3 regions of the Kitasatospora sp. NBC_01266 genome follow, and region 2 is predicted to be linked to each of the others. Evidence: riboswitches for the same ligand, from Rfam matches in the RefSeq annotation. Region 2 holds a riboswitch; each other region holds the start of a gene.
What was found. Region 2 has a riboswitch for cobalamin ahead of OG403_RS23330 (ribonucleoside-diphosphate reductase subunit alpha). Riboswitches for the same ligand answer to the same signal wherever they lie in the genome.
Positions count from the first base shown of each region.

Region 1 (3,267 bases), 3.1 Mb from region 2:
GACCAGGGTGGCGTGCGCGCGGCGCTTGGCCTGGGTGCCCTCGCCCGGGTCGTTGACCAGGAACGGGTAGATCAGCGGCAGGTCGCCGAGCGCCGCGTCCGGCCCGCACTCGGCGGAGAGCGCGGAGGTCTTGCCGGGCAGCCACTCCAGGTTGCCGTGCTTGCCCAGGTGCACCACGGCGTCGGCGCCGAAGCCGCCGTCCGCCTGTGCGGCGGCGATCCAGCGGTAGGCGGCCAGGTAGTGGTGGCTCGGCGGCAGGTCGGGGTCGTGGTAGATGGCCACCGGGTTGGCGCCGAAGCCGCGCGGCGGCTGGACCAGCACCAGCAGGTTGCCCGCGCGCAGCGCGGCCAGCACGAGGTCGCCGTCCGGGTTCCGGCTGCGGTCCAGGTAGAGCTCGCCGGGCGCCGGACCCCAGTGCTCCTCGACCCGCTCGCGCAGCGCGGCGGGCAGTTCGGCGTACCAGCGGCGGTAGTCGGCGGCGGGGATGCGCACCGGGTTGCGGGCCAGCTGGTCCTCGGTGAGCCAGTCCTGGTCGTAACCACCGGCGTCGATCAGCGCCTTGATCAGCGCGTCACCCTCGTGCTCGCCCTCGACGGGCTCCATCCCCGGGAAGCCCTCGCCCAGCTCCCAGCCCTCGTCGCGCAGGCGGCGCAGCAGGCGGGCCCCGCTGGCCGGGGTGTCCAGGCCGACCGCGTTGCCGACCCGGGCGTGCTTGGTCGGGTAGGCGGAGAGCACCACGGCCAACCGCCGCTCGGCGGCGGGTATGTGGCGCAGCCGGGCGTGCCGGACCGCGATCCCGGCCACCCGGGCGCAGCGCTCGGGGTCGGCGACGTAGACGGTCAGCCCGTCCTCGTCCAGCTCCTTGAAGGAGAACGGCACGGTGATCAGCCGCCCGTCGAACTCCGGCACCGCGACCTGGGTGGCGGTGTCCAGCGGGGAGAGGCCGTCGTCGCTGGACTGCCAGGTCTCGCGCGACCAGGTCAGGCAGAGCGCCTGAAGGATCGGCCGGTCCAGTGCGGCCAGTGCGCCCGCGTCCCAGGCCTCCTCGTCGCCGCCCGCCTGCGCGTCGGCGGGCCGGGTGCCGCCGGCCGCCAGCACGGTGGTCACGATGGCGTCGGCGCTGCCGAGTTCGGCCAGCAGCTCGGCGGGCGCACCGCGCAGCGAGGAGCAGTAGAGCGGCTTGGCCCGCCCGCCCGCGTCCTCGATCGCGGCGCAGAGCGAGTCGACGAAGGCGGTGTTGCCGCTCATGTGGTGCGCGCGGTAGTAGAGGACGGCCACCAGCGGGCCTTCGGCGCGGCGGGCGGTGCGCTCCAGCGGGCCCCAGTCGGGCGCGGAGGCGGGCGGCGCGAAGCCGTGCCCGGTGAGCAGCACGGTGTCGGAGAGGAAGGCGGCCAGCTCGGCCAGGTTGGCGGCGCCGCCGTGCGCGAGGTAGGCGTGCGCCTCGGCCGCCAGGCCCGCCGGGACGGTGGACAGCTCCATCAGCTGCGCGTCCGGCGCCTGCTCGCCGCTGAGCACGATCACCGGGCGCGGCCCGGCGAGCAGCGCATCCAGGCCCTGCTGCCAGGCGCGTCGGCCGCCGAGCAGCCGGACCACCACCAGGTCGGTGCCGTCCAGCAGCTCCGGCAGGTCCTCGGCGCGCAGCCGGGCCGGGTTGCCCAGGCGGTAGGGGACCGGCCCGGCGCTGGCGCGGGCCGAGAGCAGGTCGGTGTCGGAGGTGGAGAGCAGCAGGATCACGCGGCTGGCCTTCCTCGGGGTCCGCGCCCCGGGTGCTGGGGGAGACGGCGGGAGTTCCTGGCTCCCAAGGCCCGTTGAGCCCTGGTCACAGTGGCGGGACCGCACCGGTGTCGCACCGGTTTCCTCCCCTGACGCCGTCTCGGGCGTGAGCGGACCAGGCGGCCCACCCGGCGGACATCCTAACGGGCACCCGACGGCGCGAAGGCGGTGCGGGGAGCGCGCACCAGCGCACTCTCCGCACCGCCTCGAGGCCGGCTCAGCCGCCGGCCCTGCGGACTACTTCCAGGTCAGCCCCTTCTCCAGCGAGAAGGGCTCGCCCCAGTACTGGGCCGTCGTGATCTTCACCGCGGGCGACGGTGCGAGCACCACCGCGCAGCCCTGGGCGGTCTGGCCGTTGGTGAAGCCGCTGGGCAGCGAGTCGGTCTTGCACTTGTCGAACTCGCCGATCACCATCACGTCCTGGCCCTGGGTGCCGTCCGGCAGCAGGCCGGTCATGTGGTCCACGGTGCTGAACGAGAGGTCGGTGCTGCCGACGTTCTTGATCGTGTAGCGGATGTAGTACGGGATCTTGCCGGAGACCTGGTCGCCCAGCTTCAGCGAGGCCAGGTCGGCGGGGTCGCCCGCCTCGATCGTGGTGACGGTCAGCGCGATGGTGCCCTTGGTGTCCCCGTAGACGAACGGGAGCTGCGCGGTCTGACCGATCTTGAAGCTCTGCCCGGCCGTGGCCACCTTCCCGTCGTCGCCGCCACCGCCCGTGTCGGCGGTGGCGGTCGGCGCGGCCGACGTGGTCGGCTTGGCCGCCTTGGTCGCGCCGCCGCTCGCCGGTGCGCTCGGCTTGGCGGTGGTGTCCTTGAACCCGCCGCTCGCCGCGGCGCTGGCGGGCGGCGTGGTGCTGGTGACCTCGTCCGGACCGCAGCCGGTCAGCGCGAAGACGCCGACGGTGGCCAGTCCGATCATGCCGCGGACAGCCTTGGTGCTGCTGATGGTGCTCATGAAGTTATGCCCCGTTGTTTGCCATGGGCCGTCAGCGGACGACCGTGTAGGCATAGTTGATAGCGCAACAGGACCGGTCGACTCCACTCGGCAGCCCCGTTCGTGACGGAGACCACGGCATTCGTTACGGCGTGCGCCGATCCCTCACAGGTCCCCCGCGGCATGGCCACGACAGCGCCCGGCCGACCCGCTCTCGGGTCGGCCGGGCGCGGCTGCCGCTCGACGGCGTCACATCGGGGCGAGCTGGGTGAGCCGGATGTTGTTGCCGGACGGGTCGCGGAAGCCGCAGTCGCGCCCGTAGGGCTGGTCGGTCGGCTTCTCGTTGAACTCCACGCCGCGCGCCGACAGCTCCTGGTACGCGGCGTCGCAGTCGTCGGTGGTCAGGAAGACCGAGCCGGCGCCGCCCTTGGCGGTCAGTTCGCGGATCTGCGCCTGGGTGTCCGCGTCGAAGACCGGCGCGCCGGGCACGGCCATCAGCACGAGCGAGACGTCCGGCTGGCCGACCGGGCCGACCGTGAGCCAGCGGAAGTCGCCCATCTC
Region 1 covers NZ_CP108458.1:2,199,865-2,203,131, reverse strand. The annotation lists gene cobN (cobaltochelatase subunit CobN) at 1-1,734, opposite strand, end outside; cobalamin riboswitch at 1,764-1,888, opposite strand; gene OG403_RS09035 (hypothetical protein) at 2,011-2,727, opposite strand; gene OG403_RS09030 (VOC family protein) at 2,956-3,267, opposite strand, start outside.
Region 1: another riboswitch for cobalamin. It lies ahead of cobN (cobaltochelatase subunit CobN); the one in region 2 lies ahead of OG403_RS23330 (ribonucleoside-diphosphate reductase subunit alpha).

Region 2 (3,267 bases):
CGGGCCCGTTGGTGGCGGCGCCGGTCTCGGTGATCCAGATCGGCAGGTCCGGCGTGCCGTAACTGGTCAGGATCGCCACCAGGTTGCCCGGGGCGCTGCTGATGTCCTCCATCGCGGTGCCGAACGAGGTCTTGGCGCTCGGCAGGTACGGGTAGGTGTACGGGTGGTAGCTGATCGCGTCCACCATCTTGTTGGCGCCCAGCTTGCAGACCGCGGTGAGGAAGTCGCCCTGCGAGACGTAGCCGGCGTCCTGGCCGGTGCTCACCGCCGCCAGGCCGCCGAGCAGGATGTAGGCCTTGGGGTCCGCGGCACGCAGCGCCTTGCTGGTGTCGCCGAGCAGTTGAGTGTAGGCGGCCGGGTCGGGGGCCGGTGCCCAGAACGGGATGTTCGGCTCGTTCCACACCTCCCAGGTGTGCACGCCCTGCGGGGCGTACCGCTTGGCGGCGGCCGCGGCGAAGGCGGCGAACAGGTTCGGGTCGGCCGGCGGGCAGGCGTCGTCCGAGGCGCAGCTCGCCTTGCGGGCCCACGGCGGGGTGTAGCCGATGGTGGGCAGCACCTCCAGGCCGCGGGCCTTGGCGGCGCTGAGGACCCGGTCGAACCGCTGCCACTCGTAGGTCTTCGGGCTGTCCGGCTGGATGTCGTCCCAGGACAGGTCGACCCGGATCCACTTGGAGCCGGTGTCCACGGCGTCACCCAGGCCGGTCGCCAGGTCCTGGTCGTTCTTCCAGGTGAGGGTGTCCCCGTAGGAGATGCCGATCCGCAGCGGCTTGCCCGGGTCCGCCGGCGCCTGGCTCGGCACGGGCGACCCGCCGGCCGTGACGGCTCCGGGGCCCGGCTTGGCGGCGGCCCCGGCCGAGGGCGAAGCGGTGGTGACGGTGCCGGCGAGGACGGTCGCGACCGCCGATACGATGAACGCCACCAACGCCGCCCGTAGGCGCTGCCTTCTCCCCGTGTCCCTCACCATGCGGCACAGCCTAGGCCAGCGTTCTGAGACCGCCGCGTGGCGGGGCGACCCCCGTCCCGCGGAGCCGCGACCGGTCGCCGACGCGGCGTCAGGCGACCTTCCGGCACCGACCGCCTTACTGCCCGCTGTGTGCGCGACACTACACATGACACTACATATGGGGTGCCTCGAAGGGGCCACCACTACATGTATGCTCACTCTCGCTGTCGACGCAGGGGAACCCGGTGCGAATCCGGGACTGCCCCGCAGCGGTGAGCGGGCCCGCCCCCGGGTGGCCCGCCAGTCCGAGTACCTGCCGACGGTGTGCCGCCCGGCCTCCCCGCAGAGGCCTTTCACGCACCGCAGTACCGTCCGGCCTCGCGGGCAGGCCAGGGTGACGACGCGCGCGCCGCAACGATTCGGCGTGCCCATCTCCCCTGCCCGGCGCGCACAGGCCACGGACGCCTCCCAGCCCGCCGCCGCCCCAGGAGAGAGCGCCTTGACCGTCGCTGCCTCAGTTGCTTCCCTGCCCTCACAGGGACACGCCGACGCCGCCCAGACCGACCCCGGTACTGCGCTGCTCCGGCTGCTCACCGACCGAAGCGCCGACCTCCCCCAGGTGGACCCCGGCCACGTCGCCGCCGCCGCGCTGCGCGGCCGCCATGCCGGCTCGGACTTCGCCGAGCTTCGCGGGTTGGCCGTGGACGCCGCCGCTTCGATGATCGCCGAGGACCCCCAGTACTCGAAGCTGGCCGCCCGGCTGCTCGCCCAGGAGATCGCCGACGAGGCGAACGGCCAGGGCGCCACCTCGTTCACCGCCTCGATCGCCGTCGGCCACGCCGAGGGCCTGATCGGCGACACCACCGCCGCCTTCGTGGCCAAGCACGCCGCGGCGCTGAACGCGCTGATCGACGAGCAGGGCGACGACCGCTTCGAGTACTTCGGCCTGCGCACCGTGCAGTCCCGCTACCTGCTGCGTCACCCGATCACCCGCAAGGTGGTGGAGCGCCCGCAGCACTTCCTGCTCCGGGTCGCCTGCGGCCTGGCGGTGGGCGACAGCGAGCAGTCGGTGGCCGAGGTCGCCGAGCTCTACCGGCTGATGAGCCGCCTGGAGTACCTGACCAGCTCGCCCACCCTGTTCAACTCCGGTACCCGGCACCCGCAGATGTCCAGCTGCTACCTGCTGGACTCGCCGCTGGACAACCTGGACTCGATCTACTCCCGGTACGCCCAGATCGCCCGGCTCTCCAAGCACGCCGGCGGCATCGGCCTGTCCTACACCCGGATCCGCTCGCGCGGCAGCCTGATCCGCGGCACCAACGGCAAGTCCAACGGCATCGTGCCGTTCCTGCGCACCCTGGACTCCTCGGTCGCCGCGGTCAACCAGGGCGGCCGCCGCAAGGGCGCGGCCTGCGTCTACCTGGAGACCTGGCACGCGGACATCGAGGAGTTCCTCGAACTGCGCGACAACACCGGCGAAGAGGCCCGCCGCACCCACAACCTCAACCTGGCGCACTGGATCCCGGACGAGTTCATGCGCCGGGTCAACGCCAACGCCGACTGGTCGCTCTTCTCGCCGGCCGACGTGCCCGAGCTGGTCGACCTGTGGGGCGAGGAGTTCGACGAGGCCTACCGCAAGGCCGAGTTGGCCGGCAAGGCGGTCCGCACCATCCCGGCGCAGACCCTGTACGCCCGGATGATGCGCACCCTGGCGCAGACCGGCAACGGCTGGATGACCTTCAAGGACGCCGCCAACCGCGCCGCCAACCAGACCGCGCTGCCCGGCCGCACGGTGCACTCCTCCAACCTGTGCACCGAGATCCTGGAGGTCACCGACGACTCCGAGACCGCGGTCTGCAACCTGGGCTCGGTCAACCTCGGTGCCCACGTGGCCGCCGGCGCCACCGCCGCCGACCTGGTGAACGCCATGGACTGGGCCCGGCTGGACGCCACCGTGCGCACCGCCGTGACCTTCCTGGACCGGGTGGTGGACATCAACTTCTACCCGACCACCGAGGCCGCCACCTCCAACTCCCGCTGGCGGCCGGTGGGCCTGGGCGTGATGGGCCTGCAGGACGTCTTCTTCCGGCTCGGCCTGGACTTCGACTCCGCCGAGGCCAAGCGGCTCTCCACGCTGATCGCCGAGCGGATCATGCTGACCGCCTACGAGCGCTCCAGCGAGCTGGCCGAGCAGTTCGGGCAGCACCCGGCCTACGCCGAGACCCGCGCCGCCCGCGGCCAGCTGCACATCGACCACTTCGCCGACGCCACCCCGCAGTGGACCGAGCGCTGGACGGCGCTGCGCGGCACGATCGCCCGCACCG
Region 2 covers NZ_CP108458.1:5,332,637-5,335,903, reverse strand. The annotation lists gene OG403_RS23335 (cellulase family glycosylhydrolase) at 1-919, opposite strand, end outside; cobalamin riboswitch at 1,149-1,278, shown strand; gene OG403_RS23330 (ribonucleoside-diphosphate reductase subunit alpha) at 1,470-3,267, shown strand, end outside.

Region 3 (3,267 bases), 1.5 Mb from region 2:
GGGATATGCGGATCAGCGACCCCCAGGCGATCCGGGCCCTGGCCCACCCGCTTCGCCTCGACCTGATGGAACTCCTGGCCACCACCGGGCCGGCGACGGCCGCGCAGTGCGGGCGCGTCCTCGGCGTGCCGCAGGCGAACTGCTCCTTCCATCTGCGCCAACTCGCCAAGTACGGCTATGTGGAGGAGGCCGGGCCGGGGCGCGACCGTCGCGAGCGGCAGTGGCGGGTGGCCGAGGCGCAGCCGACCGTGCGGATCGCCGAGGACGGTGACGCGGTGGTCAAGCAGCAGCTCGAACGACTGGTGGTGGAACGGGAGATGCAGGCGATCCTCGATCACCGGGCGCGCGGTGAGCAGGCGGCGCGGGACGAGGAGCGCGGCGTCCCGAAGGCCGCCGTCACCGCCGCGATCGCCGTGCTCTCCGCTGACGAGGCAGCTGAACTCGAGGCGCAGTGGCTGGCCCTGCTCCAGCCCTACCTCGCCCGGGGCACGGCGGACAGCAGCCGGCTCCGGCCCGGACGCCACCGCGTCCGGTACTTCATGGCGGCGACTCCGCTGCCGGACTTCGAAACGGGGGAGAACGAGAATGACGCGGACGACTGACGGTGGCCCGATCGACTTCGTGAGCGCGGCGCCCATCACCGGTTCCCTGGCGGTCAGTTGGATCCACGGCGCGCCCGGCAGGCGCCCGGCCGACGACCCCGCGATCCAGATCCACCACTACGACGAGCACACCGTCATCCTGCGCCAGAGCAAGTCGGTCAACTACGAGGCGCCGTTCATCTTCCTGCTGTTCGGCAACGACCGGGCCCTGCTGCTGGACACCGGCGCTACGGCCGACCCCGACCTCTTCCCGCTGCGCGCCACCGTCGACCGGCTGATCGCCGAGTGGCTCGACCGGAACCCGGCCGAGCACGACGAGGGCCGCGCGCCCTACGAGCTGGTGATCGCGCACACCCACGGGCACGGCGACCACGTGGCGGCGGACGCCCAGTTCGCCGACCGTCCCGCGACCACCGTGGTTCCCCGGGAGGTCGAGGCCGTCCGGTCCTTCTTCGGCCTCGGCGACAACTGGCCCCTGGCGAAGGCCACTTTCGACCTGGGCGGCCGAGTGCTGGAGATCCTCGCCTCACCGGGGCACCACCAGGCGGCGATCACCAGCTACGACCCGTGGACCGGGCTCCTGTTCACCGGCGACACCGTGCTGCCGGGCCGGCTCTACGTGGCCGACTCCGCCGCGTTCCTCGCCTCGATGGAGCGGCTGGTCGCGTTCGCCGGCACCCGGCCGGTCACCCACGTCCTCGGCTGCCACGTCGAGATGAACCGCCGCCCCGGCGGGGAGTACCCGATCGGCGCCGGCTACCAACCCGACGAGCGGGCCCTGGAGATGACGGTGGATCAGCTGACGGCGATCCGCGACGCGGCGGCGGCCCTGGCCGGCCGGCGCGGTGTGCACCGCTTCGACGACTTCATCCTCTACAACGAGCCGCGCAAGGCCGACATGCTCAAGCTGATGGCCCGCGGCCTGGTCCACCAACTGCTGGACAAGTTCAGGAAGTAGCGGCCGGGCCGGCCGGCTCGCGAATCGCCTCGCCGAACCGCCTCGACTCCCGCGCCCGGTTCGAGGGCGCCGCCGCGTTCGTGGACCACCGCTGTGTGCCCTTGGCTGCAAGAGCAGCGGGCCGAGCACGCCCGCCCAGCACATACCTGCACACCTGCGCAGGCTTGTGGATATTGCCGCCAGGGCCATACGGTGGTCCCGCCGTGGTGTTCGGGAAGACCGGTGCACTGTGCTTGCCACAGGAGTCCGGAGCGGCCCTCGCCACTGTGATCAGGAAGTCCGCGCACACCAGACCCACCGTCACGCGGTGGGCGGTCACTGGACGCTTCACGCGTCCGGGAAGGCCGGGAACGGCGCGGGCGCTTCACCTGTCAGCCAGGAGACCGGCCACGGCACCGCACGACGAACTGTCCACGAGGTGCTGGAGAGGCTGCCCTGAGATGACCCTGCCCAAAACCGCTTCCGCCGCCATACCCGCTTCCGCCGCCATGCCCGAAGCCGCCGCGGCGGCCGGGCCCGCCCGAGCCGCGACCGCCGCCCTGACCTGGGAGCGGCGGGACTGGATCCGTACCGGCGGCCTGCTGGCGGTGATCCTGGGCATGCACGTGGTCGCCTTCTTCGTCCTGGTCACGATGGTCGCCCCGCACCACTACACCGTCGGCAACCAGGTCTTCGGCCTCGGACTCGGCGTCACCGCGTACACCCTGGGCATGCGGCACGCCTTCGACGCCGACCACATCGCGGCGATCGACAACACCACGCGCAAGCTGATGGCGGACGGCAAGCGCCCGGTCTCGGTGGGCTTCTGGTTCGCGCTCGGCCACTCCACCATCGTGGTGGTGCTGGCGGGGTTGGTCGCGGCCGGGGCCAAGGTGGTCGGCACTCTGACCGACGACAACTCGGGTGCCCACAAGCTGCTCGGCCTGGTCTCCACCAGCGTCTCCGGCGGGTTCCTCTACCTGATCGCGGCGCTCAACCTGGTCTCGCTGGCCGGGATCCACCGGGTGTTCAAGGCGATGCGGGCGGGCCAGTTCGACGAGCACGAGCTGGAGAAGCACCTGGACAACCGCGGCTTCATGAACCGCGTGCTGGGCCGGCTGACCAGGTCGATCACCCGCCCCGGCCAGATGTACCCGATCGGGCTGCTGTTCGGCATCGGCTTCGACACCGCGACCGAGGTCACGCTGATGGTGATGGCCGGCTCGGGTGCCGCCGCCGGCCTGCCCTGGTACGCGATCCTCTGCCTGCCGCTGCTCTTCGCCTCCGGCATGAGCCTGTTCGACACCCTCGACGGCACGTTCATGAACTTCGCCTACCACTGGGCGTTCTCGAACCCGACCCGCAAGGTGTACTACAACCTCACCATCACCGGCCTGTCGATCGCCGTCGCCTTCCTGATCGGCACCATCGAGCTGGTCGGCGTGCTGCACGACCAGCTCGACCTGACCGACCCGGTGACCGGCTGGATCTCCGGTGTCGACCTGAACAACGTCGGATTCGTGATCGTCGGCCTCTTCGTGGTGGTCTGGGCCGGTGCGCTGGCGTACTGGCGGCTGGCGAAGGTGGAGCAGCGCTGGCCGTCCGGTCGATGACCGCTCGATAACCGGTCGGCTCAGCGCATTCCGGTCGGTGCGGGGTGCCGCGGCGGGATGTCGAGCCGGAACCGCAGGCGGCAGATCACCGCGTTGGTGTGCCGGCGGATCGCCC
Region 3 covers NZ_CP108458.1:6,816,703-6,819,969, forward strand. The annotation lists gene OG403_RS29250 (helix-turn-helix domain-containing protein) at 6-602, shown strand; gene OG403_RS29255 (MBL fold metallo-hydrolase) at 586-1,560, shown strand; cobalamin riboswitch at 1,748-1,966, shown strand; gene OG403_RS29260 (HoxN/HupN/NixA family nickel/cobalt transporter) at 2,001-3,152, shown strand; gene OG403_RS29265 (APC family permease) at 3,173-3,267, opposite strand, start outside.
Region 3: another riboswitch for cobalamin. It lies ahead of OG403_RS29260 (HoxN/HupN/NixA family nickel/cobalt transporter); the one in region 2 lies ahead of OG403_RS23330 (ribonucleoside-diphosphate reductase subunit alpha).